3 regions of the Sporosarcina koreensis genome follow, and region 1 is predicted to be linked to each of the others. Evidence: riboswitches for the same ligand, from Rfam matches in the RefSeq annotation. Region 1 holds a riboswitch; each other region holds the start of a gene.

Region 1 (10,564 bases):
GTTTCGAAATGCTTGTATAGCTTTGCAATCGTCATGATCTGATTAACCGTCGTTTCACGTTTATAATAGTGCCATAATGCCGCTTTAAACTTATCTTCATCAGGCCCATACATGGCTAAATGGGAATACATCGCCATCAATACATCGGCTGGATCGGATCGGTCGGCAATTCCATCTCCATTGCCGTCGGTTCCGAAGCCTCCAAAAAATGCGATGGTGTCCGGGGAAGTGTCGGTTAGGTCGGGATTCCATATACCGAACCAATCTTCCATGGAGAAGTGGATGGATATGGGACCTTCCGATTTTGGAAGATCATTTCGCACTTGCTGGATATTCCGTTCGTATTGATCGATCGCAGCTAGATGGTGCCACGGAACCGATTCGCTTGAGAATTGCAGATATAAACCCATCCGCTCCTCCACAATCTCCTCTTCGGTCCGTTGATCGGAAGCGGAGGCGATGTTGTGAGGGAGACAAAGAAAGGTCAATGCACATAAGGAACCAATCAGGTGATGGATACGCAAGGGGAAACCTCCTTTGTTGAATGATTAGAATTCCCCGATCGTTCAATTTCATGAATGAATGTTTTTGTTTTTCATGCATGGTCTTATGATGGATTGCTTTTTGAGTGCTATACTCAAGGTGAGATGAAATAGAAGGGGAGATGACGTATATGGAAAAGCTTCAATCGGTTGAGCAGTTTGAGCAGTTGAAAAATGAGGAACGGACAATGTTTATGTTTTCTGCGGACTGGTGCCCGGATTGCCGGGTGATTGAGCCTTTCTTGCCTGGCCTTGAGGCGGATTATCCGGAGTATACTTTTATTTATGTGGACCGCGATGATTTTATTGATGTTTGCCAGCAGTTGGATGTGTTTGGCATTCCTAGCTTTATTGCGTTCAACAATGGTGAAGAGGTTGGGCGTTTTGTGAGCAAGGATCGGAAGACGAAGGAAGAGATTGAGGGGTTCATCAACGGTTTGGATGCATGAAAAAAGAGATATCGCTAATCCTTAGGAGGATCGGCGGTATCTCTTTTTATTATTCGTTGCTCGCAACGCTGCGCTTGTGCTCGCAAACGCCGTTCTTCGTGACGGCGTTCGCCGCCTTTCGCTTCAATCCTACATCAATCCCCACATTTTAGTTAAAAGATGAAAAGAAGGTGTTCATTTTTTCTGGGTGGTCGGTGAAGATGGATTGTATTCCGGCTTGTTTTAAGACGTTCGCATATGTTTCGTCATTTACGGTGAATGTTCTAACCGGCATGCCGCTGTTTATCACTTCCGCCATGGACGGACGGATAGCAGCGGGGAATAGGATGTGGAGGGCATCGGCCGGGATTTTATTGAGATAGTCTAATGGGTGTACGAGCACTTCCATGAATAATGCGGCGGTTTCGATTAGAGGATTCAGCTGCTTTACAGTCTTGATGGCGCTATGATCAAATGAGGAAATGATGACACGCGATTCCAGCTTTCTTTCAGCAATCGAATCGAGCACTTTTTCCACCATACCTTCGTATGGGAAAATATCCGATTTTAATTCGATATTCAGCTTGTGTTCAGTTGAATGAAAAACATCGAGGACTTCCGTGAGTGTAGGTATTGTCTCTCCTTTGAATTCCGGCGAAAACCAGCTGCTGAAATCATATTTCTTCAGATCCGCCAAAGAAAGATCTTTCACATAGCCAGTGCCGTTGGACGTGCGGTTGATTGATTCATCATGGATGACGACTAGTTCGCCGTCAGCCGTCATATGTACATCGAATTCAACGCCGAAGACCGGGAGACGTGCAGCCTCTTTGAATGCGGCTATTGTATTTTCAGGATAGTTTGCTGATGCTCCTCGATGAGCGTAGATCTCCATTTTGCTTCCTCCAATTTCATGTAAGCTTACATTTTGTCCACAGCAAAAGGGCTACGGTTATGTTACCGTTGCCCATAATTTCGGGAATCTTAATCCCAGGTCTTTCGTTCTTCGATTTCCTTTTTCAGGATTTCAGCCCCTTTGGGACTTATATACATGCCATTGGAGAGTCTTTTGTTTTCGGAAGTAATTTCCCCGGTTACAATACAGGCCGAATCAACTACATACTTTCGCAGTATGATCATATCGTCATCAACGAAAATTTCCATTGGGGCACCTTTTTCGAGTTTTAACGTGCTTCTTAATTCTTTCGGGATTACAATCCTGCCGAGATGGTCAACTTTTCTGACAATACCTAAGCTACGCATTATGATCCTCCTCGAAACTATGTTTTCTTGTTACATGTCCTACTATTATACCAGTAAATTAGAAAAATACAAAAAAATGAGTATACTTTCTTCTAGTCTCCTATTCTCTCTATTCCTTTTATTCTCCCTTTAAAACGTTTCTGCGCATCATTTTTTCTGATAGAATAGGAAAGTCTTCTAAGAAAGGGGAACACATCATGACATTCATCCAGAAGAGACCAGTCGTTTTCGATTATGTACAGATCATCTTTGGAGCGACTTTGGTCGGGCTTGCATTCAATATATTTTTATTGCCGTCGCGTATTGCGGCTGGCGGTATTTCAGGTGTCAGTACGATTCTTTATGAATTATTCGGATATAATCCCGCATACGTCCAATGGCTGATCAATATCCCGCTCATCCTATTGGGACTGCTGCTTGCGGGGAAGGAATTCAGTGCCAAGACGATTGTTGGTACTTTTTTCGTCCCGTTTGTCATCTATTTGACGGGTGGCCTTCAATTACACGTCGACAACCCGCTTCTCAGTTCCATTTATGGCGGCATTATGCTCGGTATCGGGCTAGGAATCGTATATCGGGGGAATGGGTCGACAGGCGGAACAGCTTTAATTGCCCAGCTTCTGAAAAAATACACAGGCATCTCTAGCGGATTTTCCCAATTGATTGTCGATGGCGTTGTCGTTGTCACGTCGGCTTTCGTCTTCAATTTCGAACTGGCACTCTACGCGCTTATGTCGATTTATGTGACAAGTAAAGTAATTGATTTCGTCCAGCTGCAAACATCGCCGACGAAGCTGGTCCTTATCATTACAGACCATCCCGAGAAGATCCAATCGGTCATCCAAAACGAAATTGACCGGGGGTTGACGAAAGTGAAGTCGACGGGAGGCTATTCAAATGACGAAAAAACAATGATACTTTGCGTTGTCGAACAGTCCGAGGCCGTATATTTGAAGAAGTTGCTTCAAACAGCCGAGCCATCGTCATTTGTCATTTTCCTCAATGCATCTGAAATTTTGGGGCTCGGTTTTTCGAAAGCGAAAGTTCATCGCTAAAAGAAACCGGTATACTTTTCTGCTAAAGATGATATAATAATCACAATTGAATATTTCTTATCAAGAGAAGCTGAGGGATTTGGCCCGATGAAGCTTCAGCAACCTCTGCATTTGCAGGAAGGTGCTACCTCCAACAAGATGCAAATCTTGAGAGATAAGAACGGAGAAATCGATGCAAATCCTCGTTCCTATCTTTGGGAACGAGGGTTTTTTATATTTTAAGGGGGAGAAATAATTGCCAATCAATATACCTGAACATTTACCGGCACGCGAACTGTTGAAAGAAGAAAAGATCTTCGTAATGGATGAAGGGCGGGCGACAACCCAAGATATCCGTCCGTTAAATATCCTTATCCTGAATTTAATGCCGGAAAAAGAAAGAACTGAGCTTCAATTGCTTCGGCTGCTCGGCAATACGCCATTACAGGTGAATGTTTCATTTTTGAACACTGCCACATACGAATCGAAAAATGTAAGTAAAAATCATTTGGAATCCTTTTACACGACATTCGAACATGTCAAGAATAGACGCTATGACGGACTGATCATTACAGGGGCGCCAATTGAGCATCTGGAGTTCGAAGATGTCGTCTATTGGGATGAATTGAAACAGATCATGGATTGGTCCAAGACAAATGTGACTTCCGTTTTACATATTTGTTGGGGTGCGCAAGCCGCGCTTTATCATCATTACGGCATTGATAAGTACGAATTGCCAAAGAAATTGTCCGGCGTCTTCAGTCATCAATTGACCGATCCGACTGTCGAATTGGCAAGAGGCTTCAATGATATCTTCCATGCACCACATTCCCGTTATACGTCTGTGTCAATTGAAGATATCGAACAGGATTCCCGCCTTCAATTATTGGCGGTTTCGGAAGACGCGGGTGCTTTTATCATCCTTTCCAATGACGGCAAACAAATAATGGTTACCGGACATTTGGAATATGATGCATGTACGCTCGGTGAAGAATACGAACGGGATTTGAAAAAAGGAATCGATATTGATGTTCCAGCAAACTATTTCCCTGACGACGACCCGAAAAGAGAGCCATTGAACACATGGCGATCCCATACACATCTGCTTTTTTCGAACTGGTTGAATTATTATGTTTACCAAGAAACGCCATTCGAGTGGGAATGAGAATGAATTCCTGTGAACTCAAATTGACGAGTTCACAGGTTTTTTTCATTAGTATAATCAAATAATTCTGTTGCACACTAGTTCTAGTGGAGGTGTGAAACAAAATGGGTAAATTTGAACTTGATTTTTGGGAAATGATTGGAAGGGCTTCGACATCATTTATTGCTCTTTTGATTCTGGCCAGATTCATGGGCAACAAGCAGATTTCTCAGCTTACTTTTTTCCATTATGTCACGGGGATCACAATAGGATCCATTGCTGCCGAAATCGCTGCTCAAACCGAAACCAAGTTCTATGACGGTATGCTTGCGATGATTTGGTGGGCTATTTTAACGATTCTTGTCAATTATTTAACCGTGAAATCAAAGAAGGCTAGGAAATTGGTTAATGCTTCGCCTACAATCATCATCTCCAAAGGAAAAATCAGTGAAAAGTCGATGAAAAAAGTACGATTAACATTGAATGAACTGAATATGATGCTTCGTGAGCAGAGCATTTTTTCCGTTGCAGATGTGAACTACGCAATCCTTGAAACGAACGGGCAACTAAGTGTCATGAAAAAATCGGCCCAAGAAACTGCAACACGCAAAGACGTGAAAGCTCCCGGAAAAGATCCTAAATATATTCCAACAGAGATTATTTCTGATGGGAAGTTGATCAAGGAGAACTTGACTGAACTTGAGCTGAGTGAGGAATGGGTTTACGACCAGTTGAAGAAGAGAGGGATAGGAAAAATCGAGAATGTGTTTTATGCGGAAATCCTCGGCGATGGCAATCTCCACGTCGATGAACGCACTCAAGAGAAGTAGAGATCAAATGGCCGTCGCTGTACGTAGATAGGAATGAGAACTTTTTCGGTGGAAATGAGAACTTTCTACGCGAGATCGAGAACTCTTTCGGGGGAAATGAGAACTCTTTACGCAAGAACGAGAACTCTATCAGTGGGAATGAGAACTCTTTGCAAGGAAACGAGAACTCTTTGTGGTATAATGAATGACAGTCATTCAGTGGAGGGAGGGCAGCAAGTGGATAAGAAGGAGAGAATCATAAAAGCGGCAATCGAAGTTTTTCGCAAGCAAGGCATTGAGAAGACGAAAATATCCGATATCGTCAAGGCCGCAGGGATTGCCCAAGGTACGTTCTATTTGTATTTTTCATCTAAGTTATCATTGATGCCAGCAATCGCAGAAGTGATGGCCTCAAAGACTTTGGAAATTGTTAAGGAGCGCGTATCAGATGATGCGCCTTTTCAAAATCGGATGGAGCAGCTCGTCGATGCCATTTTTGAGGTGAATGAAGAGTATCATGAAATTCAAGCTCTCATTTACTCGGGTTTAGCATCAACGGAACATCTGAAAAACTGGGAAACAATATACGCCCCGTTCTATAAATGGGTGAGTGAAGGCCTTCAGCAAGCAATTGAGGAAGGGGTCATACGGGATTCAGTCAATCCGGATCGGACTGCAAAGCTCATCATCGGTCTTGTCGAATCGGCTGCTGAACAAATTTATTTATACGACGCAGATAAAGAAGACGAGGCGATCATTCAAAAAAATGAAGTAAAGAACTTTTTGAAGCATGCGCTTGCGGATTAAATTCAGTTATCTTTGACAGCTCGTCATTCAACAAAATGAATGACAGTCAGTCACCGAGTTAGGAGTTATTTTTATGAACAAGTCATGGATTTATGTAGCACTGACAAGCTTTTTCGAATTGGTATGGATATTCGGTTTTAATGTGGCCTCTGAATGGTGGCATTGGATTCCAATCATCTTTTTCATCTTCGTCGATTTTCATTTCCTGGCGAAAGCTTGTGAAAACCTTCCTACGGGCACTGTATATGCCATCTTTGCAGCAATTGGCACTATCGGGACTGCTTTAATGGATGTTTTCCTATTTGGGGAAACGCTCGGAGCGGGCAAAGTAATTTTCATCATGATATTAGTTGTAGGAGTTATCGGACTGAAGATTGCTGACGACGTCGATGAAAAGAAAGGAATTGTTAAGTGATGGGTTGGTTATTTGTATTCGCAGCGGCAATAAGCGAGTTTATCGGCGTTGTCGGGTTAAACAAATATAGTGAACAAAAGACATTTGTCAATGCAATTCTCTTCGGGGGCGGTTTCGGGGCAGCTTTCGCGTTTCTCTATATGTCATTCAACTATTTGCAAGTAAGTACGGCGTATGCGGTATGGATAGGTGTCGGTACTGCAGGTGCTGTGCTGATCAATATGCTGTTTTTCGGTGAATCAAGGAGCAAAGGCCGAATCGCCAGCGTCCTTCTGATCGTCGTCGGTGTCGTAGGATTGAAGGCTTTATCATAAAACTTCATTATCATGTGAAAGCTGGGAAGCAACTTCAAAAAAAGTTACTTCCCGGCTTTTTATAATTATTTCTTGTTACGCACAAACAGTACTTTAAACCATTGGATCACTAGGAACGGCAAAATTGCCAAACAGTAGATGAACATGAATTGCGTGCTGTTTAAATTAGCAACTTTAAACATGTCCGCTAACGATGGAAGCAGCAGAACAACATGCAAACTAATGACCCCGATGAAAAATGCCAGCCATGAATACTTATTTGAGAACACTCCGATTGCAAAGATGGATGCTTTCGATCTGGAATTGAAACCATGCACTAATCGGGCAAGACATAAGGTTGCAAATGCCATTGTGCTTGCGGTAAGCGTATCTCCTGTCTCCAATCCCGTGAGAAAGGCGATAACCGTAGAGATGGCAATCAAGAGGCCTTCCAAGATGACCCTAGCCGTAAACGATTTTGTTAATAAATGTGTTCGGATATTTCTTGGCTTGTCCCTCATCGCTTTTGGATTATGCGGCTCTAATCCGATGGCAATCGCGGGCAGGCTGTCGGTTAGCAAGTTGATGAATAACAGATGCACCGGTGCAAAGGGAACGGGCAATCCGAAAATCGTTGCATATAGGACGACAAAAATGGCACCCGCATTACCCGACAATAAAAAGAGAATGGCATTTTTTATATTGGTGTAAATGCTTCTTCCGTTCGAAATCGCTTTAACAATCGTTGAAAAATTATCGTCTGTCAAAACCATCGATGAAGCATCTTTCGCAACTTCGGTTCCGGTGATTCCCATTGCCACACCGATATCGGCCTTCCTCAAGGCGGGTCCGTCATTTACGCCGTCTCCAGTCATCGCGACGACATGTCCTTTTTCCTGCCACGCGTTCACAATCCTGATTTTATGCTCGGGTGTAACGCGGGCATAGACAGAAAAGTTCTCTACTTGTTCCTGCAATTGCTTGTCTGTCATTTTTTCAATTTCTTGTCCTTCAATTGCTTCAGAAGGATCTTCTAAAATCCCGAGTTGTTTTGCAATGGCGATTGCCGTTATTTTATGATCCCCTGTAATCATGACAGGTTTAATTCCAGCTCTTATACAGCTTTCAACAGCTGCCTGCGACTCATTTCTAGGAGGGTCCATCATCGCCACTAAGCCTACGAACGTCAACCCTCTTTCATCCCTGGCATCGATTGGCCGATTGCTTCCAATTTCCTTGTAGGCAATCGCCAATACCCGTAAACCGTTCTGTGAAAAATGATAGTTGACTTCTTCGATTTTTCTTCGATGCTCGTCCGTCATTGGGAGAATCCCTTTGGAAGTTTCGATTTTCATGATTTTTGGAAGGAGTATATCCAAGGCCCCTTTTGTAATCATGAAGGTTTGTCCATTGATTTGATTCAACGTGCTCATAAGCTTTCTATCGGAATCAAAGGGAAGTTCCGCAACTCTCGGATAGTGTTTTCGAACAAGTAATTCATCAAATAGAAACTGTCTTCCTAATTTAACGAGAGCTAATTCTGTAGCATCTCCAATTTCCTTTTCACCCTGATTCAAGGCGTCATTGCATAATAAGGCTTGTATAAGAAGTTTCTTCTGAATTGAGTCGTTCGGTTGCAGTTCATTGTGGGGCATGACTTTTTGGTCAACATAAACGTGTTGAACTTTCATTTTATTTTCGGTCAAGGTTCCTGTTTTATCGGAACAAATTACCGATACACTGCCCAGACTTTCTACGGCATATAGTTTTCGGATAATCGCGTTTTCCTTCGCCATTTTCCGGGTTCCAAAGGCAAGCACAATCGTCACAATCGAACTCAATGCTTCCGGGATGGCGGCAACTGCGAGTGAAACGGCAAACATAAAAGATTCAACCAATTCGCGCCCGCGAATAAGGTCAATTGAGAAAATCACAACACAAATCATTGTAATTCCGAGTGCCAATCTCTCTCCAAAGTGATCCAAGCTTACTTGCAAAGGGGTTTTCTTTTCTTTTGCAGTATCCAGCAAATTCGCTATTTTTCCGATTTCGGTTTCCATTCCAATCGCTGTCACTGCTATAAGGCCGCGTCCTTTGGTGACAAAGCTGCCGGCGAATACCATATTGTTTTGATCGGCAATCATTTCATGCGGTCCATTGATTGGCGCATTACTTTTTGTTATAGCTATTGACTCACCAGTTAGCGAACTTTCATTAATATGCAAATTGTGGCTTTCAATTATTCTTCCGTCGGCACTTATATAATCACCGGTCTCTAAGTAAAGAAGATCTCCGACGACGATATCCTCCGAAGCAATCTCGGTGATTTGGTTGTTCCGCATCACTTTTGCGATAGGGGAGGACAAGGCCTTTAAATTCTCCAACGATTGTTCCGCCTTCGCGTGCTGAACAGTTCCTAGAATAGCGTTTAATATAACGACAAGCAGTATAACAACCGTGCTTTCGACTTCACCTAACAAAAAAGAGACAAAGGCGGCAATCAGTAAAATAATGACTAACAAATCCGTGAACTGGCTGAAGAAAACCGCAAAAATACTTGTCCTTTTTCCATCTGCCAATTCATTATAGCCATGAAGGGCTTGCCTCGTTTCAACATCATCATCATTCAACCCTTCTTTTGTTACGTCCAATAGCTTCATCACTTCATCTGCTGTTTGTTGATAGTAGACCGACATTTGTTTCCCCCTTTGACTGAAAAATCCGCATTTTAAAGAACCTACACTTGTCCATTTCGAGTCATTTCCAATAGAATGATGTGATTTGCACACTTTTCCTGCACTACATCAATCCTATTCGTTATTCCATCCCGGTATGACAGTATACAAAACGATGAATATTTACTGGCACTTTAAGCGATAATAGGACCATCACGGAACTAAAGGTGGCATCACTGTATGACTTGGTCTATTGGAAAAGATGTTCAACGGAAAGATGCGATTGAAAAAGTGAGCGGAACTGCCAAATATACGGCAGATTATTCAACTACAGATATGCTGCATGTGAAACTTGTCACGAGTCCGCATGCACATGCACTGCTTAAAAAAATTGACATTAAGGAAGCGGAGAAAGTGAAAGGGGTAAAGGCAATTCTAGTAGGGGAACCTTTTCCATTAACGGGCGATGAAGTTCAAGATCGTCCCATTTTGGCGTTCGGAAAAGTACGATACTACGGAGAACCTGTTGCCGCTGTAGTCGCAAAGGAGGCCTATCAAGCAAAACAGGCTGCAGATTCAATAAAGGTCACTTATGAAAAATTACCCGTTATCCACTCCCCGAAAGAGGCAATCCAAGCTGATTCGCTTTTAATCCACGAAAAGTTGGCGAACTATAAAAAAGTGGAATGTGTCTATCCGGAACCTAATACAAACATTGCAAACCGTGTAAAAATAAGAAAAGGCTCCGTTGAAAAAGGAATGGCTGAAAGTGACGTTTTTGTTGAAGAAGTTTTCTCCATCCCCCCTTCGGACCATATTGCAATTGAAACACGCTCTGTCATAGCGGAAATAAAACGCGACGGATCCGTACATATCACTTCAAGCACGCAAGCTCCCTATCGGATAAGGGAAAAAATGAGCGAATACTTCAATTTGGAAATCGGTAAAATTACTGTAACTGCACCCTTTGTCGGCGGCGGATTTGGCGGGAAAGTTGCACTTCAGTTGGAGCTGATTGCATATATCGCATCCAAGGCGGTTGGTGGAAGGCCTGTGAAACTGCACTATACCCGGGAAGAGGATATGGTGACGGCCCCTGGACGGATTGGTCTTGAAGCGAAAGTTAAACTTGGTGCGACGAAAGAAGGGAAATT
Region 2 (10,564 bases), on a different contig from region 1:
TTCTTGCATCTCGGGCGCTTCCGGATCGCTCATATCAAATTCGAGGTCATATTCGATGCCCGTCATATTCGAAAATCCGATCGTCGGCTCGAAAGGCATCCATCCGAATCCCGGAATATAAGCTTCCACCCAGGAATGCGCTTCATTGTTCGTCACTTTATATTCCATCTTGCCCCTTGAGTTCGCCTTCCCTTCGCCCGGCGCGAAACCTTTCACCCAGCGTGCGGGTATATCGGAAGCACGCAGCATGACGACCATGGACGTTGAAAAGTTATCGCAATAGCCGCGTTTTGTATCGAAGAGGAATTGATCGACATAATCTTCATTCCCTTTCGGCACCGCAACGTTCTGCTGATCATACATGAATCCGTTCCTCGCGAAATAGCGTTCGATCGACTTCGCCTTTTCGTAAACGCTCTCCTCTTTCCCGGTAATCGTGAGTGCCAATTCACGGACACGGTCCGGCAATTGCCCTGGCAGCTGCAAGAATTCGGAGAAATCCTCGTTTTCGAGCGCGTAGTCTTCCATCGACGTTTCACGAAGCGCCTTCAAGCTGTAATTTTTCTCGATCAGGTCGATGCTGAATGATTCCAGATCCGTCTCTTCTCCATCCTTCATCGCCCAAAACTGGCCGGTTTCCTCCTGATTTTTCAGTAAAACGTCTGTCCTTGCATGGATTTTGGATGTTCCATACGGATAGACTAGATAAGGCAATGGCTCTTTGATCGCAATTTCAGCATGCAGCACATCGTCGCTTTCTAAATACTCACTATCCTCTACCAACGTAGAACCCGGGATATAAGTGACCGGAGGGTTTTCAACTACTTGCTGTTCCCATCCTTTTGACGTATACGTGTTTTTCGTTTCGATTTTCCAATATTGCTTCTTGGGAACTGTTGCTCTGAAAACGACTGTTCCATCTTGGGAGAACGCGCCTCCGAGCCTTGTATCATCCGTATCATATCCGCTTTTCGCAACGGAGCTGCCGCTTCCAATCCCTTCCCCATGTACTATGGACTTCAAGAAAGGAATAGGGTCTGCCCAGACAGGACCCCGATCAGGCATGAAGCTCGCGAATGCACTGCTGCAAACGACCGCGAATAATAAAGGGAGTGAAAAAGCGGCGAACATTCCCGTCCCCATTTTCCGTCCATGCCTGTCGGAAATTCTGGAAATCGTCAACAGTCCGATTAATAAAAGCCCCGATACCATGATTCTGAAAATCGCGCCTTCCGCCGAATAGGAGCTGAATGTATCTAAAACGGCGATAAAGACAACCGTCATGGCGTAGAAAAGGAGAATGCTTTTCCGGACCTCGATCCAATGGCGGATCAAGTAGATCGTCATCCATAACAGGACAAAGAAAAGAACCGTCCGAAACGGGTTCGTAATGACCTCCCAATTCCAAGCCGCGATAATGCCGAAATTCGACAGTAGATCATTGATTAACAAAGAAACGGTTTCTCTCGAAAGAATGGCAGTTTGGAAAAATACGTAATGAAGCGACCAAAAAAGATAAATGATCTTCAACGGAATGGAGAGCCACCATCTCATCCTCAGCAATCCGAAAAGGAAGGAAATTGCGACGAAATAAAGAAAGACACTTATATATTCCGTATCAGTCAATTCAATGACGGGCAACAGCCATTCCCAGAGCAGGATGAAGGCAAGCGCATACATGAGGATAAGGAAACGTATATCCGTCCTTCCTTTAGTCATTAGCTGGCCACCTCCTTAAAGGCTTGCGAGAATTGCTTTCTGCTTAATGCATGAATGATAATCCCTTTTGCTTTTGCATACCTGATTTGCTCCTGAAGCTGCAGTGGCATAGCACTTTCCCCATCAACAAGCACGAAACAGATGACCGATTTCGTGTTATTCACGAGGGCCATCATCGATTGGATGAATGTCCAATCGGGTTCTGCCGTCACGAGGACGACGCTGCCTGAAACCATTGGAAATGTGGACGATGACGGTTGCACTTCTTCTGCCCTGACCGGCCTTATTTTAGCCAAATGAACAAATACATCATGCAGCTGGTCCGCTGAATGGATGAATGGAAAAGCGACCGTCTCCGCCCCTGCAGAAACGAAAGCCATATTCGCCTGATGGTTTGTAGCTTCCTCGACAATGGAAGCCGCAAGTTCAACCTTCTCTTCGAACAGCTCCGCTTCCCTGCCGTCAAGCAGAACGATAATATCCTCCGATTGCCGATCTTCGAATTCCTTCGTCATCAAGTTTTGTGTACGGGCGAATGACTTCCAATGGATCCACGTAACCCGGTCTCCGGATTGGTAGTCCCGTACGCCTGTCGCCATCGTCGTATCTTTGACGAGCGAAAACGGTGACATGAGGGATCCGCGATCATATTGGGCATTGATCGGTACATATTTGATGGAAGTCGTATTCGGATAAACAAGAATAGCATCCTTCAACTCTAGAATTACGCGTTTTTGGATCCATCCGAAAAAATCGGAAACTTCCATTTCGACGCCTTCCACAATATGCTCCCCTCTCGGAAGCTTATCGATTTCATATGAAAATTCCACAGTTTTTTTGAAGCCGAATAGGAAAATATGCTTCGTACGATCTTTCGCGCTTTTGGCCATCGCAGGATCCGCCCATTTTTCAATCGCGACGGTATAGAGCAGTGGGAATGGGACTGTTCGCGTAAGCCTCACCGTAACGGCAAGTTTCCCACCGCTCTCGATTGTTTTCGTCCGGATGATGCGCTCGGCTTTTATATTATTCATCGGATAGGCAAATAGAGCGATTGAATACAAGAGGAAGGGCGTCAGCATATAAAAGATCGTCCAACTTACTTTGCCGCCTTGGAACATCGCGAAGACATAGACGGAAAAGAAAAGGCCGACGATGAAAACGAAGCGGCCTGTCACCGAAAGCAATTCTTTCCCTTTTCTCATTTCAATCCGACCCGATCGATCGGCACACTCACTCGTGTGAGGATCCGTTCGACGATTTCATTCGCGGTGATCCCTTCGTACTTCGCTTCCGAACGGAGGATCATCCGATGGCCGAACACGAATGGAGCCAAGTACTTCACGTCATCCGGCTTCACGAATGTCCGGCCTTTAATTAGCGCATACGCCTGGCATGATTTCATGAGCGCAAGCGATCCACGCGGGCTGACGCCGAGATAGACGTGCGGATTTTTGCGCGTTTCCGATGCACAATCGACGATATACGTTTTGATCGTATGATCGACATTCACTTCTTTCACCGCTTCTTGCAGCTCCGCCAATTCCTGGATCGTGAGGACGGTTTCGAGATGATCGATCGGCACCGATTTTTCAGCGCGCGATAGCACTTCGATCTCTTCGCCGCGATTTGGATAGCCCATCTTCAGCTTGAAAAGGAACCGGTCCAATTGTGCTTCCGGCAACGGATACGTCCCTTCGTATTCAATCGGGTTCTGCGTCGCCATGACGAAAAACGGCTGCGGGATCCGGATCGTCTCCCCATCCACCGTCACGGATGATTCCTCCATGCTTTCGAGTAAGGCGGCTTGCGTCTTCGGGGATGTCCGGTTGATTTCATCCGCCAGGACGATGTTTCCGACAATCGGTCCCGGTCTGAATTCGAATTCCATTTCCCGCGGATTGTAAATCGAGACGCCCAGGACGTCAGATGGCAATAAATCCGGGGTGAACTGGATACGTTTGAAGGAGGCGCCAATTGACTTAGCGAGCGCTTTCACCATCATTGTTTTCCCGACGCCAGGAACGTCCTCAAGCAGGACATGTCCGCCCGCTAGCAAGGCAGTCAGGCTCAGCTCCGCAATATCCCGTTTGCCGATCATCACCTTCTCTATATTCCCAAGAACTTTGTCGATAACTTGTGCATATGACATTCTTTTTCCTCCCATTCCAGCTTCTCTTTATAACATGCCCAATATTTTACAATAACATGTCCGAAAATTTACAAAATGTAACTTCATAATAACTTATAAATCGACTTTCTACAACAACATGAAAAATTCGTATGACTAGTTATCACATAAAAAAACCCGCCACCGAATTTAATTCGATAGCGAGTTCATATTCATTTCCAAAAATCGTCGAAGATCGTGATCGGCATATGACGCTTATGCGCCGATCTCGTATAATGCTTTTCAATCGTTTCAAGCGCCTTGTCCGAAACTTGCTTCCCTTCCAGGAAGTCATCGATTTCGTCATACGTGACGCCAAGCGCAACTTCGTCGGGCAGCGCAGGTTTATCATCCTCGAGATCTGCTGTCGGCACCTTTTCGTACAAATGTACCGGGGATCCAAGCTCTTTCATGAGCTGGCGGCCTTGCCTTTTATTCAACCGATAGATCGGCATGAGGTCGGCTGCGCCATCGCCGAATTTCGTATAGAAGCCGGTCAACGCCTCCGCCGCGTGGTCGGTCCCGAGAACGACACAGCTATGCATTGCAGCGATGGCGTATTGGACTTTCATCCGTTCCCTCGCCTTTTCATTTCCTTTCGTGTAATCGGAAATGACGATGCCCGCCTTTGCCAACGCCTTTTCGCTCGCATCGACCGCGCCTTTGATGTCGACGGTATAGAGCAGGGATGGCTTGATGAAATCAAGGGCGTCCTGCGCATCGCCTTCATCGAATTGCTTCCCGTATGGAAGTCTGACGGCGATAAATTTATATCGGTCCGTCCCGTTCTCTTCATTCAGCTCATCGACCGCCATCTGCGCAAGCCTTCCGACAAGCGATGAATCCTGTCCGCCCGATATGCCGAGGACGAAGCCGTTGACGAATGTATTTTTCACTGCATATTCCTTCATGAAATCAATCGATTTACGGATTTCCTCCTGCGGGTCAATGGACGGCATGCTTTTCAGCTCTGCAATGACCTGTTGTTGGAAAGTCATTTTCCGTACCTCCTCATCTCATTGAAAACTCATCCACTTTGTCCTGCACTTCACGGATATTGCGCATTTTATTGTCCCAACATTTCTGGCTCAAGTCGACCGGATATTCTTCCGGATTCAAGGACCGTTTATATTCATCCCATAATAAATCCAAATTGTCATGCGCGAATTCCCGCATTTCATTCAATGTAGGATTTTTGTAAATCACGTTTCCGGCTTCGACCACTTTCGTATGCAAGTTCACGGCATCGAAATTCGTGACGAATTTGGAGATGAATGTATGCACAGGGTGGAACATTTTAATCCGTTTTTCGGCTGCTGGGTCTTCGTCATGCATCGTGATGTAATCGCCTTCCGCCTTACCATTTTCCCTGTCGATGATCCGATAGAGCTTCTTCTGGCCTGGCGTCGTCACTTTCTCGACGTTGGATGAAATTTTGATCGTATCTTCCATTTCGCCTTTTTCATTTTCAATCGCGACGATTTTATAGACAGCGCCGAGAGCCGGCTGATCGTACGCAGTGATCAGCTTCGTGCCGATTCCCCATGAATCGACCTTCGCGCCTTGCGCTTTCAAGTTCAAAATCGTGTACTCGTCCAAATCATTCGAAACGACGATTTTCGCATCGTGGAATCCAGCCGCGTCCAGCATTTTCCGCGCTTCCTTCGAAAGGAATGCGATGTCGCCGCTGTCGAGGCGGATGCCGATGAAATTGATTTTATCGCCGAGCTCTTTCGCAACTTGAATCGCCGTAGGAACCCCAATTTTTAGCGTATTGTACGTATCGACTAAGAATACGCAGTCCTTATGACGTTTTGCGTACGAATGGAATGCTTCGTATTCGCTCCGATACGCTTGCACGAGTGAATGGGCATGCGTCCCCGCTACCGGAATGCCGAAGCGTTTGCCTGCCCGGACATTGCTCGTCGCTTCCACGCCTCCGATGACCGCCGCACGCGCCCCCCAAACTGCCGCATCCATTTCATGCGCGCGTCTGCTGCCGAACTCCATGACGACTTCATCTTTGACGACTTGCTTGATGCGGCTCGCCTTTGTCGCGATGAGCGTCTGGAAGTTGACGATATTCAGGAGCGCCGTTTCGATGAGCTGGGCTTCTGCCAATGTAGATTCCACACGGAGGATCGGTTCGTTTGCAAATACAAGTTCCCCTTCCTTCATTGAATAAACATCGCCCGTGAAACGGACGTCTTTCAAATAGTCGAGGAAATCTTCCTCATAGCCGAGCTCCTCACGTAAATAGGTCAGGTCGCTCTCACTGAAATGGAAATCCCTCAAGTAATCGAGGATCCGCTCAAGCCCCGCAAAAATCGCGTAGCCATTCCCGAACGGCAAGCTTCTGAAGTACAGCTCAAATACCGCTTTCCGTTTATGGATGCCATCCGCCCAATAGGATTCCATCATGTTGATTTGATAAAGATCTGTATGTAATGCCAAACTGTCATCTGCATATTTCGAACTCATGCCAAATCTCCTTCTTCCGCATTCTTCTGATAGTTATAGTATACACTATTTACCCTTATTTCGACGTGAAATAACATAAGCATCCATTGCTTCATTTCCCGAAAACCTCGGCTTGCTTCCACTTACCGAACCGGTAATAGAGGAAAGCGATGATGCTGCTAATGACAAAACTGACGCCGATCCCGACGGCAATCCCCTTCTCTCCCATTACGCCTGACAGGAAGTATGTGACAGGATAGCGCAAGATCCAAAACGAGATGATATTGAGGACAAGCACTTGGAACATTGCTCCCGACGCACGGACAGCCCCGTTCAATACGAAATTGATGCCTAGAAAAGGATAGAAAAATGCAATCATCTTCAAATAGTCCGTTCCGAAACGGACGGCTTCCGCGTCTGATATGAATAGCCGAATGCCGGCACCCGCAAAAGCGACGACAATCCCGGCAATGGCGAACATGATGCCTAGATTATAGAGAAAGCCGACCAGCGTAATCCGGTGGACGCGATGCCATTTCCCCGCCCCGATATTTTGCCCCGCCATACTGTTCACTGCCGTTCCGATCGCCTGCGCCGGCAACATGATCAGGCTATCAAGCCGTTGCGCAGCTCCATATCCTGCAACAACCGCAGGACCGAAAGAAGCGACGACACTCATAATTGCCATGACGCCCGCCGAAATGACACTCATTTGCAAACCCGCAGGAATGCCCAATTTCAAAATATCAAGCACTTCCCGTTTCGACGGCGAATGCGGTTTCGAAAACGGCACCAATTTCTTACGGACTGAATAAATGGCGCCTGTCGTAAATGCAACGCCTTGGGAGACGATTGTCGCAACCGCAGCCCCTTGCACGCCCCAGCCGAAGACGGCAATGAAAATCGGATCAAGCACCGTGTTTAATAGGACAGCCGTCAATACGAAATAGATCGGCGTCTTCGAATCGCCGACAGACCGGAACACCGTGTTGATGAAATTGTATCCGAACAGGAACAGGATACCGAAAAAGTTCACACGCAAATAAGATGTCGCCATGTCAATCATCGTATCAGGCGTCCCAAGCAATGCCAAGATCGGCTTCGCCAAGAAGAATCCCGCTACGCTGAGCACAACGGACATGATTGTCAGCAAAACGACGAACGCGTTCAAATAATTGCGCAAGCCCGTCTCGCTTCCCCTTCCCTTTTGCTGGGACAGGATTGTGAGCGCCGCGTTGTTCAACCCGATGACGAATGAAAGGATTGTGAAAACAACCGTGCCCGAAATCGCGACCGCACCAAGTGCATCGGCGCCGATAAGATTCCCGACCCATAGGCTGTCGATGAATTGATACGACACTTGCAATAAATTCGTCAAAATAATCGGAGCCGAATAGAAGATCAGCTGCTTCGCAAGCGGCCCTTCCGTAAAATCATATTGCTTCCCCATGGCGCTCCCCCCTTTATCCAAACACTTTCAAGCCGACCGCCCCTCCGATGATCAAACAGAGGAATAACATCCGTTTCCAACCGGCCGCTTCCTTGAAAAACAGAATGCCCATGAGAACTGCGCCTGCCGCACCGAGTCCGGTCCAAATAGCATATGCCGTCCCCATCGGAATATCGCGCATTGCGAGAGACAGAAATAGAAAACCGACCGAAAACGTTCCGACAATCAGCAACAGGCGTGGCCATGATCTTTTCTGCAAATAAAGATTGATGGCCATGACGCCGAAAATCTCCCCGAAACTCGCGATGACCAAATACATCCACGCCATCTCAATCGCCTCCTTCCAGCGTTTCTGATTCCACCGTCGTCATTTTGATCCCGATGACGCCGATGATGATAATCGCGATGAAGATCACCTTGGCGATGGAAAACTCGGCATGGAAAAACAGAAAATCGATGAGGACGATCGCCGCCGCTCCGGAACCGGTGAACACGGCGTATACCGTCCCGGATGGCAATGTCTCGCAAGCTTTTATAATTGCATAGAAACTGATAATAATTGCAACGACTGTCCCTGCCCATTCGAGTGCCGAATCGGAATACCGAAGTCCGATCACCCAGAAGATCTCGACGATCGCTGCTAATAAAACATATAGCCAAGCCAATGGAAATCCTCCTCATCATTCAACATGCCCCCATTATAGCAAATGGTCCCGGACATTCATTTCCGAAACTTCTTGCAATCTCACAGGAAGCATGATAACTTTAGATAAATCATTTTTCTAACAATTACATATTTTGATTCTTATCACGAGAGACGGAGGGATTGGCCCGATGAAGTCTCAGCAACCAGCCCGCTATTGGTATGGTGCTAATTCCAAAAGGTGCAAAAACGCCTTGAAGATAAGAAGATTGATTTCAACAACAGTTGGAGGCCCTCTTCTTATTGGAGAGGCCTCTTTTTTAATAGAGTAAAGGAGATGGGCAAATTGACAAAGCAGAGCATTAACACGAAATTGGTACAACTAGGAAATCAGAGCGATCCGAGAACAGGGGCGGTCAATCCTCCCCTTCATTTCTCGACAGCCTATAAGCATGACGGATTGGGCCTTTCCACAGGCTACGACTATATTCGGACAAAAAACCCGACCCGGACGATCCTCGAAGAAGGCATCGCCAATCTCGAAAACGGCGACCGCGGATATGCGTGTAGCTCGGGCATGGCGGCGATCCAACTCGTCATGTCCCTATTCAGATCGGGAGATGAACTGATTGCTCCCGATGACCTTTACGGCGGTACGTTCCGCTTGTTTGACCAATACGCTGACCTGTATAACATCCGGACTTCATATTCGTCTTTTGCGGATATCAAGGAAACGGAAAAATTGATCACTGAAAACACGAAAGCGATTTTTATCGAAACACCGACGAACCCACTTATGCTTGAAATCGATATCGAACAATATGTTGAGCTTGCGAGAAAGCACGACTTACTCGTCATCGTCGACAATACGTTTTTGACGCCGTATTACCAACGACCGATCGAGCTCGGGGCGGATATCGTCATCCATAGCGCGACGAAATACATCGGCGGCCATAATGATGTGCTTGCCGGACTCGTCGTCGCAAAAGGAGAAGAGTTGTGCAACCGTCTAGGCGAAAACCATAATGCGATCGGCGCAACGCTTTCCCCCTTTGATTCCTGGCTCGTCATCCGCGGGTTGAAAACATTGCATGTGCGGATGAAACAGCACGACGCCAATGCGAAGGAGCTTGTCTCCTATTTGGAAAATGAACCGCTTGTCGATGACGTCCTTTATGCAGGAAAAGGCGGCATGATCTCGTTCAGAGTGCGTGAAAGCGAATGGGTCGATCCGCTGTTGCAAAACCTGAAGCTCATCACGTTCGCGGAAAGTCTAGGGGGCGTGGAAAGTTTGATCACGTATCCGACGACGCAAACCCATGCGGACATTCCCGAGGAAGAGCGTGAACGGCGCGGTGTCGATAGACGACTGTTGCGCTTCTCGGTCGGATTGGAAGAGGCTGCGGATTTAATTGCCGATTTGAAGCAGGCCATTGCCACCGCTGCAGAGACGACGGCTGTTGGGCAAAATTTATAATAAGGAAAGAGAGTGATTAAGATGCCAGTTGAAACGGCAAATGAACTACAGGCAGCACTTCAATTGTTAAAAAGCAAGGAATGGGTGGATTTGACGCATACATTCGGCCCTGACTCGCCCCATTTTTTCATGTTTGACGACGCCAATTTCGAGACGCTTTTCACGCATGATGATGGCTTCTTTGCACAGAAGTTTTCATTCCCAGGGCAGTATGGCACGCATATCGATGCACCCATCCACTTCGTCCGCGACTCACGGTATTTGGATGAGCTAGAGCTGCAGGAGCTAGTCCTCCCGCTAATCGTCATCGATAAATCGAAAGAAGCCGAAGCCGACAATGATTTCACTTTCGGCATCCAGGACATCCTGGATTTCGAAGCGGATCACGGTAAAATCGAAGAAGGAACATTCGTTGCATTGCGCACCGATTGGAGTAAGCGTTGGCCTGATCACGAGGCGTTTAACAATAAAGACGAGGGAGGAAACAACCGAATTCCCGGCTGGGGATTGGACGCATTGAAATTCCTTTTCGAAGAGCGGGGTGTAAAAGCAGTCGGCCATGAAACATACGACACCGATTCGTCCATTGACTTCCGCAGGAAAGGAAAGTTGGAAGGAGAATATTATGTCTTAGACCAAGACACG
Region 3 (10,564 bases), on a different contig from region 1:
ACGATTGTGAAGTCGCCGGCGCGTTCTTTATAGACCCGGACGACGTTGACTGCCGCCTTACCTTCCTCAGCGTTGGAGCTGCCGTCGACTGTGCTTCCGCCGCGCTGCAAGGCTGTTTTATAAAGTCTCAGTGCTTCATTCGGTGAAGTGGCATACACGGAGATTTCCGGGTTCGCCGCTGAGACGATGAAGTAGTTTTGCAGGAAGCCGTTCGAGTCGAGAACCGGCGTCAACCAGCTCGCTTCGCCATAAAAGTTGTAGAGCACCGGCATTTCCCCGGACCATTTCTTCTCAATGAATTTCTTCTCGATAATTTGAAGGGCCCCTTGTGAATCCATATACGATTCTTCAAGATTACCAGTATAATAAGTCGCCTCGCCCGTGCGTCCGTCTGTCAACGCATAGCCGAGCATCGAGTCGACCTCTTCTTTCGGACTCGTAAAGTCGGTGAAATAAAACATATGGCCGTTTTCGTCAAATACCGGGCTGACATTCGCCTCCGTCCCTTCGTCTGAAGGAAGCTTCACATCTTTCTTCCCGACGATTGAATTCCAGAATCCGTGAACGTATTTTCCGAAATAGCTATTTTGGAGGCTCACCGCTTCAGGTGAAACGGCCCCGTCGATGAATTCTGGGACCTGCGAAAGTGGATATTGATTCACTTCTCCGGTGCCCGGATCCACCATGACAATCCCTTGGACATCGAACCCATTCCTTGCCGTAATGAAGTTTCCGTACGAACGGATGTAGTGCGGCTTCCCTTCATCATCAATTTCAAGCTGTACGTCGCCGTAAAAAATGAGTTCCGGCGCCGCCATCCGCATATGCCGCTCCACTTGTTTGTGGAAGTAGGAGGAAGGCGTGTACGACATTTCCGTTTTCACGAACTTCGGGTTGTCCGCCGAATCGGTTGCGCTCATTGTGAAATAGCCAGGCGTCGTCTTCCCGTTCAGCCATTTGAAGAAGCCCGAAAATTCGACAGGTGCGATATAGACAAACTTCCCATCCACCTTTTGGATCTGCAGATGGCCGAGCTCGTAATAGCTCGTATTCGGCACTTGGCCGAATGCTTTTTTCATTTTATTCCGAGCGAATTGGGGCGGAACGCTTGCAGGTGTCTTCGTTTCATCAAACGCCTTGATTTCCACCTGTTGGTCCATTTCGACCGCTTTATATTTTTGATTTGCATTAAAGAGCGGCGCACTTAGGATGAATGCAGTTCCTGCCAATGCCATTAGCGCAAGGATGACTTTGAAGCTGCGCTCTTTACCGGTTGAGTACACGACGCCGGCAATGGCTACAAGAAGGAACAACGCCCATAAGGAGGTCCAATTCCTGTCCAGATTTGTGACGTAATAAAGGCCGAATGTGAGAATCGCCATAAGCACAACTGTCGCCGACAGCGCCCCGATTCTATTGAATGCGGGCTGTCCCTCTTTGGAAACCGACGTGAACGGCACGATAATCATTGCGGCAACGATGCCGACAACGATCGAAAATAGAAGTAAATTTATCATTTAAACACTCTTTTCTATTAAAATTAAACCTCTCCTACTATACGGATGAAGCTACTAAACGATTCATACTTTTGATGATGAATTTGAATCCTTCTCCCTTCCCCTAACGTACAGAACATGGAAGGGAGGAGTCGAATCGATGCAAAAGAACTTTTCACAATCCGAAAAACCGCCTAGTGAAATGTCAAAGGCAAAATGGTTTTATTATTATTTTGTCCTTACACTGATCGGTTTGCTTGGCATAGGCGCTTTGTATTTATTTTTCGTCATGCTTCCCGAAGGGGTGTGGCTTTTGAACTTGCTGATCGGCGGCATTGCTCTTTTCCTTGGCTGGGTGTTCGTCAAAATTCTTCTGTTGCCACGCCAAAAGGGATCGACAACGTTCAAAAAAGTGCAAAATGAGACTGGCTACACGACTTATTTCATAAACGAGTGGACCGGCGAAACAGAATCCGTCTCTTTCCGCTATGACCAAATCACAGATCTGCTCATCGGCCTTTGGACAAATCCCAAATTCAAGGGAAGGAAAAATGATTATGTCGGAGCGCGTCTCCTGTATCGGTATGTGGAGGATGGGGAGATGAAGTATTTCGAGACGGTCATCATCAGTGAGCCGTCTCTGGATGAATGGATCGAAACGATCCGGAAGCACCGGATTCCTGCGCGGATAACGAACCGGAACATATCTGCCGTCAAGGAAAACCAGTTTGATGAAATGCTTGAGACGATTGAGGCGGAACCATTTGACGGATCCATCTCCCTCAAAGACTATTTCATGCTGCAAGAGGACTTTTCCCTTTGGCAGCCGCCATCAATGGAAAAAGGCGATCCGCTCAGTTGAAATTCATCAACTTGAAGGATCGCCTTTTTCATTTTTATATTGCGCGTCTCACCTTTAGCACCTTATACATCCTGTGTCCAAAGTATCCGGCAAGGATCGATAACAGAATGTCTTTCGGCAGCGGCGGCACCATCCACATCCACGCCACCTTATATGTGAACGCGTCAGGCGCTGCAGCCCAAAGCTTGTATGCAAAATACATCCAGTTCGTCCCAAACAGATAATTCACGACGAGACCTACAAGTCCTGCGACAATGTAACTTCGTAAACTTCCATTCTTTTCGACAATTTTCCCCGCAACATATGCGACCAATATGAAAGAGACGATGAAACCAAATGTTGGAAGTAGTATAGCGCCGAAGCCCCCATAGAACTTCGCAAAAACAGGTGCCCCTGCCAATCCCACGACCGCATAAACCGTCATCGAAATTGCGCCAAGACGGCTTCCAAGAATTAATCCTGCCAAGACGGCGAAAAAGGTTTGCAACGTAATCGGCACCCCGCCAATCATAAGGAACGGCACAAACGTTGTAATATTCGCTCCGATCATCATCAATGCCGCAAACATTCCACAATAGACGAGACTAAGCGGGCTCATTCCGCTTTTTGTTTTCACTGTAACTGTTGTCATAATCCACCTCGTGATTTGAGTTATCTTTAATAGAATAAAAGTTAACTTAAATTGTGTCAACCTGTTTTTATTTTGAGTTAACCATCATTACGGAGTAAAAAAACCGACAGCTAAATTGGCTATCGGTTCGTGTATCAACGTCAGTTGTCTTCGCTTTTCGGAAATAAAAAATGGGCAATAATCCCGCTTAGGATGGCGGCGCCTATTGTTATCCACACTCTGGATGTCCCAGGTACTTCTTGAAAGTTTTTGGAGAGCATCCACCATGAAATACCGGCGACAAGGAGTGCGATCGGAACGGCAAATTTGAAAATCCTCAACGTATTCACCTTCTACTTTTTGTTCATATGCCAATTCTATCACAATTCGGCTATTGACGTATCAAACAATTAACGATATGATGTTTTAAATTATTCAAACAACTGCATAACCATTTCTTATCAAGAGAAGCTGAGGGACTGGCCCGTCGAAGCTTCAGCAACCAGCCGTATTCGGTCAGGTGCTAATTCCAGCAGGTCGCTATCGGCTTGGCAGATGAGAAGGAGCGAGCTACATCGCATATTCAAAGCCTTCTTTTTTCAGCGAAGGCTTTTTTATTTTTCAATTCTGTCGAAATTTTTTGTATGGGAAATTGCAGAGATGAAGAAAGGATGATTTCTTATGAGATTGCTTGATCGGTTGAAAGATAATGTACTAGTGGCGGATGGCGCGATGGGGACGCTGCTTTATTCATATGGCATCGACTTCAGTTATGAGGAATTGAACGTGGAGAAGCCTGAAATCATTGAGAAGATCCACCGCGAATATATCGATGCAGGGGCGGATGTCATCCAGACGAATACATATGGCGCCAACTCGCTGAAGCTTGCTCGTTACGGATTGGAGAACCGCGTGAAGGAATTCAACGAGGCGGCGATCCGGATTGCGAAGCGCGCAGCCGCGCCAGGCAATCAGTACGTGCTCGGCACGATCGGCGGGTTGAGGGGCATCCGGAAAAGCGATGCGTCGCTTGCCGAAGTGCTTACAATCGTGAGTGAACAGGCGGATGCTTTGCTGTCAGGTGACCCTGATGGACTGTTGCTTGAAACGTATTATGATTTTGAAGAATTGTCGACGGTCGTCACCGAACTGCGGAAACTCACAGATGTTCCGCTCATTGCGCAAGTCGCGATGGATGAGCCCGGTGTGCTGCAAAATGGAATGCATCTCAATGACGCCCTTCATCAGCTCGAATCGCTTGGTGCGGATATTGTCGGCGTCAATTGCCGGTTAGGCCCTTTCCATACGATACAGGCATTTGAAAACGTGACGATTCCGGAGAAGGCGTTCTTGTCCGCAGCCCCGAATGCAAGCTTGCTTGATGTCGAGGACGGCAGGATTGTCTATGCTTCCGAAGCCGATTATTTCGGACGGGCGGCAACATTCCTTCGCGAAGAGGGCGTCCGTCTGATCGGCGGATGCTGCGGAACGACGCCGAAGCATATCACGGCTGCGAAAAAGCAGTTGGCTGGGCTGCCGCCAGTGATAGAGAAAACCGTTTCCCCGCAGAAGCCGATCATCATCCGTGAAGCGGAGCCTGCAAAACAGGTCCCACTTCACATAAAAGCGAAGACGGAGCGGACGGTCATCGTAGAGCTTGATACACCGCGCCATTTGGAAACGGAGCAATACTTTGAAGGCGCGAAACAATTGCAAGCAGCCGGAGTCGACGCCGTCACGTTGGCGGATAACTCACTCGCCTCCCCTCGCATCAGCAATATGGCGATGGGATCGATGTTGAAGCATGAACATAATATACGTCCGCTCGTCCACTTGACGTGCCGTGACCATAACTTGATCGGACTGCAATCCCATCTCATGGGGCTCGACGCGCTTGGCATCCATGACATCCTTGCCGTCACGGGCGATCCGACGAAAGTTGGCGATTTCCCTGGCGCAACGAGCGTCTATGACGTCTCCAGCATGGAGCTCTTGCAGCTCATCAAACAATTGAACGAAGGAATTTCATTCACAGGCAAGCCGCTTCGCAAAAAAGCGAAATTCTCGGTCGCCGCGGCGTTCAATCCGAATGTCCGCGTCCTTGACCGCGCCGTGCAGCGGCTTGAAAAGAAAATTGAATGCGGGGCGGATTATTTCATCACCCAGCCCGTTTACACGAAAGAGAAGATCGTCGATATTTACGAGGCGACGAAGCATTTGGATACACCGATCTTCATCGGTATCATGCCGCTGACGAATATCCGGAACGCGGAATTCCTGCATCATGAAGTGCCGGGCATCAAGCTATCCGAAGAAGTGCTCGAAAGGATGGCCGCATGCGGGGATGACCGTGCAAAAGCGACACGTGAAGGCATCGATATCGCGAAGGAATTGATTGACACAGCCGCAGAATACTTCAACGGCATCTATATCATTACACCGTTCCTCCGCTACGACATGTCGTTGGAACTGATCAGCCATATTAGAAAGCTAGACGCGGAGAAGGAGAGGAGTATTGTCCATGCCTAAACATCCAATTGAACAACAATTGAAAGATAGAATCCTCATCATAGACGGAGCGATGGGCACGATGCTGCAAGCGGAAGACCTCTCGGCAGACGATTTCGGCGGAGAGGAATACGAAGGCTGCAACGAATACTTGAACATTCTTCGACCCGATATCCTTGATAAAATCCACCGTGCCTATTTGGAGGCGGGGGCGGATATTATCTGCACGAACACATTCGGGGGCACTCCCCTTGTACTGGACGAATTCAGCCTCGGCCACCGCACCTCTGAAATTAATAAAAGAGCTGTGGAAATCGCGAAACAGTGCGCAACCGATTATTCGACACCCGATTGGCCGCGTTTCGTCGCCGGAGCGATCGGCCCGACAACGAAGACGCTTTCCGTCACAGGAGGCATTACATTCGATAAGCTTTCCGAAGACTTCTACGTCCAAGCGAAAGCTTTGATCAAGGGCGGCGCCGATCTTTTATTGATGGAAACGAGCCAGGATATGCTCAATGTGAAAGCAGGAACCATCGGAATCAAGCGGGCTTTTGACGAAACGGGCACCGAGCTACCTGTCATGATTTCGGGGACAATCGAGCCGATGGGAACGACATTGGCCGGGCAAAGCATCGAGGCATTCTATATTTCCATCGAGCATATTAAGCCGCTTTCCGTCGGATTGAACTGTGCGACGGGACCGGAATTCATGACCGATCACCTGCGCTCACTTTCCGATCTTGCGACAAGCTTCGTCACTTGTTATCCGAACGCCGGACTGCCCGACGAAGAGGGCCATTATCATGAATCGCCGGCATCCTTATCCCAGAAGCTGAAAGGGTTTGCGGAAAAAGGATGGCTGAACATGGTCGGCGGCTGTTGCGGAACGACTCCTGACCATATCCGTGCGATCCGAGAGGCGGTTGACGGCCTCGCACCGCGGCAGCAGCCTGAGGACGGGCATGAGCACGCCGTTTCGGGCATTGAACCGTTATTGTATGATCCTTCAATGCGTCCGCTATTGATCGGCGAGCGGACGAACGTCATCGGGTCCAGGAAGTTCAAGCGGCTGATCGTCGAGGAGAAATTCGAGGAAGCGTCCGAGATCGCGCGTGCTCAAGTGCGCGGCGGCGCCCATGTCCTCGATATCTGCCTCGCGAATCCTGACCGGGATGAGCTCGAAGACATGAAGAACTTCATGCAGGAAGTCGTCAAAAAGGTGAAAGTGCCGCTCGTCATCGATTCGACCGATGAAAAAGTCATCGAAGAGGCATTGAAATTCTCGCAAGGGAAAGCGATCATCAACTCCATCAACTTGGAGGACGGCGAGGAACGATTCGATGCGGTGCTCCCTCTCGTGAAGAAATTCGGTGCAGCCGTCGTAGTCGGAACAATCGACGAAATCGGGATGGCAGTGACGCGGGAACGGAAGCTCGAAATCGCGGAACGTTCCTATGATCTTTTAGTGAATAAATGGGGAATCGCCCCTGAAGATATCATTTTCGATCCGCTCGTGTTCCCTGTTGGAACGGGTGATGCACAATACATCGGGTCCGCAGTTGAAACGATCGAGGGCATCCGGCTGATCAAAGAGAAAATGCCGAGATGCTTGACAACGCTCGGCGTGAGCAACGTGTCGTTCGGGCTGCCCCCTGTCGGCCGGGAAGTGCTGAACGCGGTGTACTTGTATCATTGCACCCAGGCCGGACTCGATTACGCGATTGTCAATACAGAGAAGTTGGAACGGTATGCTTCCATTCCGGAAAAGGAAATCAATCTGGCGAACGACCTCCTCTTCCATACGACGGATGAGACGCTTGCGGATTTCACTAATTTCTATCGGGATAAGAAGAAGGAGAAGACCGAGGACGATATTCCGAAGACGGTTCCTGAACGGTTGGCTTATTATGTCGTCGAAGGGACGAAGGAAGGGCTGATCCCTGATTTGGAAGCCGCGCTCAAGATGTACGATACACCGCTCGAGGTCATTAACGGACCGTTGATGGAAGGGATGTCGGAAGTCGGCCGCCTATTCAATGATAACCAGCTGATCGTCGCGGAAGTTTTGCAAAGTGCGGAAGTGATGAAGGCGTCGGTTTCATTCCTCGAGCAGTTCATGGAGAAGAAAGAGGATGATTCCGGCAAAGGGAAAATCGTGTTGGCGACGGTCAAAGGGGATGTCCATGACATCGGGAAAAACCTAGTCGACATCATTTTGAGCAATAACGGGTACCGCGTCATCGATATCGGCATTAAAGTGACGCCTGCGACGTTGATTGACGTGATTCGCAAGGAGAAGCCGGATATTATCGGGCTGTCCGGATTGCTCGTGAAGTCGGCACAGCAAATGGTGCTCACGGCGCAGGACTTCAAGGCGGCAGGCATCGATACGCCTGTCATGGTCGGCGGCGCTGCATTGACGCGCAGATTCACGGAGACGAAAATCGCACCGGAATACGACGGCCCTGTCATTTACGCGAAAGATGCGATGCAAGGGCTTGATCTCGCCAACCGTTTGCAAGGCGGCGACAAAGAGGCGCTGCTGAATGAACTTGTCGAGAAGCAGGAGAAGCGTTTTGAGACGGAGGCGATCCGTGCTTCAAGGGATACTGCCGTTGCCGTATTGCCGAGACCTGTGAAGACAGTTCGGGAAGACGCGCCGGTGTTCGTCCCGTCCGATTTACGCAGACGCGTGCTAAGGGATTATTCCGTTTCGCATTTGTATCCGTATGTCAATATGCGGACGTTGATCGGACATCATTTAGGGTTGCGCGGCAATGTCGACAAGATGCTTGCAAATGGTGAAGAGCGCGCAGTGCAGCTCCACGAGATGGTGACAGGATTCTTGGAATCGGGCAATCTGTCGGCGTCTGGCATGTATCAATTCTTCCCCGCACAGGCGGACGGAGACGATGTGATCATTTATGATCCGGAAGATGCGAAGACGGAAATCGAGCGTTTCACGTTCCCTCGCCAAAGCAAGGAGCCGTTCCTCTGCCTCGCCGACTATTTGAAGACGGTGGATAGCGGCGAAATGGACTTTGTCGCGCTTATGCAAGTGACAGCAGGCCACGGCGTTCGAGAGTTTGCGAATCAGTTGAAAGCGGAAGGGAAATTCCTCGAAAGCCATGCGTTTCAAGCTACAGCGCTTGAACTCGCGGAAGGATTTGCGGAGCGTGTCCATCAGGAAATCCGCGACCAATGGGGCTTCCCGGACGCTACCGACTTCACGATGCGTGACCGGTTCGCAGCCAAATACCAGGGACAGCGCTTCTCGTTCGGCTATCCGGCTTGTCCGAACCTTGAGGATCAGGCAAAGCTGTTCGGTTTGCTGAAACCGGAGGACATCGGCGTCCATTTGACGGAGGAATTCATGATGGAGCCGGAAGCATCGGTGTCGGCCATCGTATTTGCGCATCCGGATGCACGGTATTTTAATGTAGATTGAAATTGAGTCGCCTCCTGTTCGGGGGCGGCTTTTTTTGTTCTAATACAAAAAGCTGTCCCTTTGTGTCGATATGCTCGACGCCAGGGACAGCGCATTTTACCGTTGAAATGGTCTTCTTTAGAAGCCGAAGAAGCCTCTGCGCCCTCTCCCGAAACCAGGCCCGAAACCAGGCCCGAAGCCAGGCCCAAAGCCAGGTCCCTGCCCAGGGAATATCGGTGCGCCCATTACGTTTTCCGCTGTTTCGGTGAAATAGTGTCGCGGCACAATAACTGGATGCTGCCTATTCACATCTACAATCGGATGAATAAATGGTTTTTCAACCGGGAAGAAACTGTCCGTGCAACGATACTGCGGCGGGCAAATAGTCGGTTGGAGCCGCGGTATTCCACAAGTTCCTCCACAGCGCCCTCCACAATGTCCACAGAGTCCATGGTGCATCATCATCTTCACTCACCCCCTCTATCTATTACATGTGAAAATGGACGGGGCATACGGGCGAGCAACTATGGACGCCAGAAATTCAATGGTTATTTATACTGTGCACTTGTCCTTGCATGATGTGTTATTTCCCTTTCATATCTTGAAATGCCTGCAGCGCTCGATCTCTCGCCGCGGCGTGATCTACAATTGGTGAAGGATATGTCACGCCAATTTGTATGCCGGCCTCCTCTAAAACAGATGCAGGCGCTACCCAAGGCTTGTGAATATATGGGGCTTGCAGACGGGAAAGCTCCGGCACCCATTTCCGTATATAGTGGCCATTCGGGTTAAACTTTTCGCTTTGCAGGATCGGATTGAAGATTCTAAAGTAAGGGGCGGCGTCAATGCCGCATCCTGTTACCCACTGCCAGCCCGTGGCGTTGTTTGCGGCGTCGAAGTCGAGGAGCGTATGCTTGAACCAGTTATAGCCTTCTTGCCACGGAATTAATAGATGTTTGACTAAAAACGAGGCGGTTACCATTCGAACTCGGTTATGCATCATCCCCGTCTCCCATAGTTCTCGCATGCCTGCATCGACCAATGGATAGCCTGTCTGCCCCAATTTCCATTTCATAAGTTGCTCATCTGTTCCTTGCCAAGGGAAATCTAGAAATTGCTTTCGCAACGGGTATCGGATGATGTCCGGATTGTGGATGAGCTGGTGATAAGCAAAGTCACGCCATATAAGCTGTTTAAGAAATGTGTGGATGGATTGATGGACCGCGGCTTCATGTGTTTCTTCGCTTAACGATTTTGCGGAATGCCACATCGCCTTCACGCTAATGTTCCCTGCAGCAAGATACGGCGATAGTTCGGAGGAGGAGCCACTTGAAATAAAGTCCCTCTTCGCATGATAATTAGACATTCCGTCCTCCAAGTATCGTTGCCATTTTTCAACCCCTACTCGCTCCCCCGGCTTCCAATACGCGTGAAACTTCTGATGCCACTTGTTCGTGTCGATGATCCGTAATTGATCCAACGTAAGTGTTTGAATCCCTTGTTCGATTCCTTTTATTTCCGATGGAAAGGGCAGCGGACGGGCGACAACTTCTTGCATGCACCTTTTCCAAAAAGAAGTGAACACTTTATAAGGCTCGCCTTGTTTATTCACAAGATTGGGGTTGAATAAAAGGTGTCCGTGAAATGCTTGCACCTTT

Evidence for each region. Region 1 has a riboswitch for S-adenosylmethionine ahead of metA (homoserine O-acetyltransferase MetA). Riboswitches for the same ligand answer to the same signal wherever they lie in the genome.
Region 2: another riboswitch for S-adenosylmethionine. It lies ahead of ACFPTP_RS06530 (methionine biosynthesis PLP-dependent protein); the one in region 1 lies ahead of metA (homoserine O-acetyltransferase MetA).
Region 3: another riboswitch for S-adenosylmethionine. It lies ahead of ACFPTP_RS01360 (bifunctional homocysteine S-methyltransferase/methylenetetrahydrofolate reductase); the one in region 1 lies ahead of metA (homoserine O-acetyltransferase MetA).

The regions. Positions count from the first base shown of each region.
Region 1 covers NZ_JBHSNP010000028.1:196,847-207,410, reverse strand. The annotation lists gene ACFPTP_RS15175 (M23 family metallopeptidase) at 1-524, opposite strand, end outside; gene ACFPTP_RS15170 (thioredoxin family protein) at 674-991, shown strand; gene ACFPTP_RS15165 (glycerophosphodiester phosphodiesterase) at 1,140-1,865, opposite strand; gene ACFPTP_RS15160 (AbrB/MazE/SpoVT family DNA-binding domain-containing protein) at 1,955-2,233, opposite strand; gene ACFPTP_RS15155 (YitT family protein) at 2,431-3,288, shown strand; SAM riboswitch class I at 3,343-3,449, shown strand; gene metA (homoserine O-acetyltransferase MetA) at 3,524-4,432, shown strand; gene ACFPTP_RS15145 (DUF421 domain-containing protein) at 4,537-5,241, shown strand; gene ACFPTP_RS15140 (TetR/AcrR family transcriptional regulator) at 5,458-6,027, shown strand; gene ACFPTP_RS15135 (DMT family transporter) at 6,101-6,442, shown strand; gene ACFPTP_RS15130 (DMT family transporter) at 6,442-6,756, shown strand; gene ACFPTP_RS15125 (cation-translocating P-type ATPase) at 6,822-9,431, opposite strand; gene ACFPTP_RS15120 (xanthine dehydrogenase family protein molybdopterin-binding subunit) at 9,651-10,564, shown strand, end outside.
Region 2 covers NZ_JBHSNP010000010.1:264,173-274,736, reverse strand. The annotation lists gene ACFPTP_RS06570 (transglutaminase TgpA family protein) at 1-1,719, opposite strand, end outside; gene ACFPTP_RS06565 (DUF58 domain-containing protein) at 1,719-2,924, opposite strand; gene ACFPTP_RS06560 (AAA family ATPase) at 2,921-3,871, opposite strand; gene nadE (ammonia-dependent NAD(+) synthetase) at 4,063-4,887, opposite strand; gene ACFPTP_RS06550 (nicotinate phosphoribosyltransferase) at 4,901-6,370, opposite strand; gene ACFPTP_RS06545 (MATE family efflux transporter) at 6,462-7,799, opposite strand; gene ACFPTP_RS06540 (DMT family transporter) at 7,813-8,127, opposite strand; gene ACFPTP_RS06535 (DMT family transporter) at 8,129-8,464, opposite strand; SAM riboswitch class I at 8,602-8,709, shown strand; gene ACFPTP_RS06530 (methionine biosynthesis PLP-dependent protein) at 8,789-9,919, shown strand; gene ACFPTP_RS06525 (cyclase family protein) at 9,941-10,564, shown strand, end outside.
Region 3 covers NZ_JBHSNP010000002.1:272,300-282,863, reverse strand. The annotation lists gene ACFPTP_RS01380 (hypothetical protein) at 1-1,517, opposite strand, end outside; gene ACFPTP_RS01375 (hypothetical protein) at 1,657-2,358, shown strand; gene ACFPTP_RS01370 (biotin transporter BioY) at 2,393-2,989, opposite strand; gene ACFPTP_RS01365 (histidine kinase) at 3,130-3,309, opposite strand; SAM riboswitch class I at 3,424-3,530, shown strand; gene ACFPTP_RS01360 (bifunctional homocysteine S-methyltransferase/methylenetetrahydrofolate reductase) at 3,650-5,497, shown strand; gene metH (methionine synthase) at 5,490-8,927, shown strand; gene ACFPTP_RS01350 (hypothetical protein) at 9,045-9,371, opposite strand; gene ACFPTP_RS01345 (cryptochrome/photolyase family protein) at 9,490-10,564, opposite strand, start outside.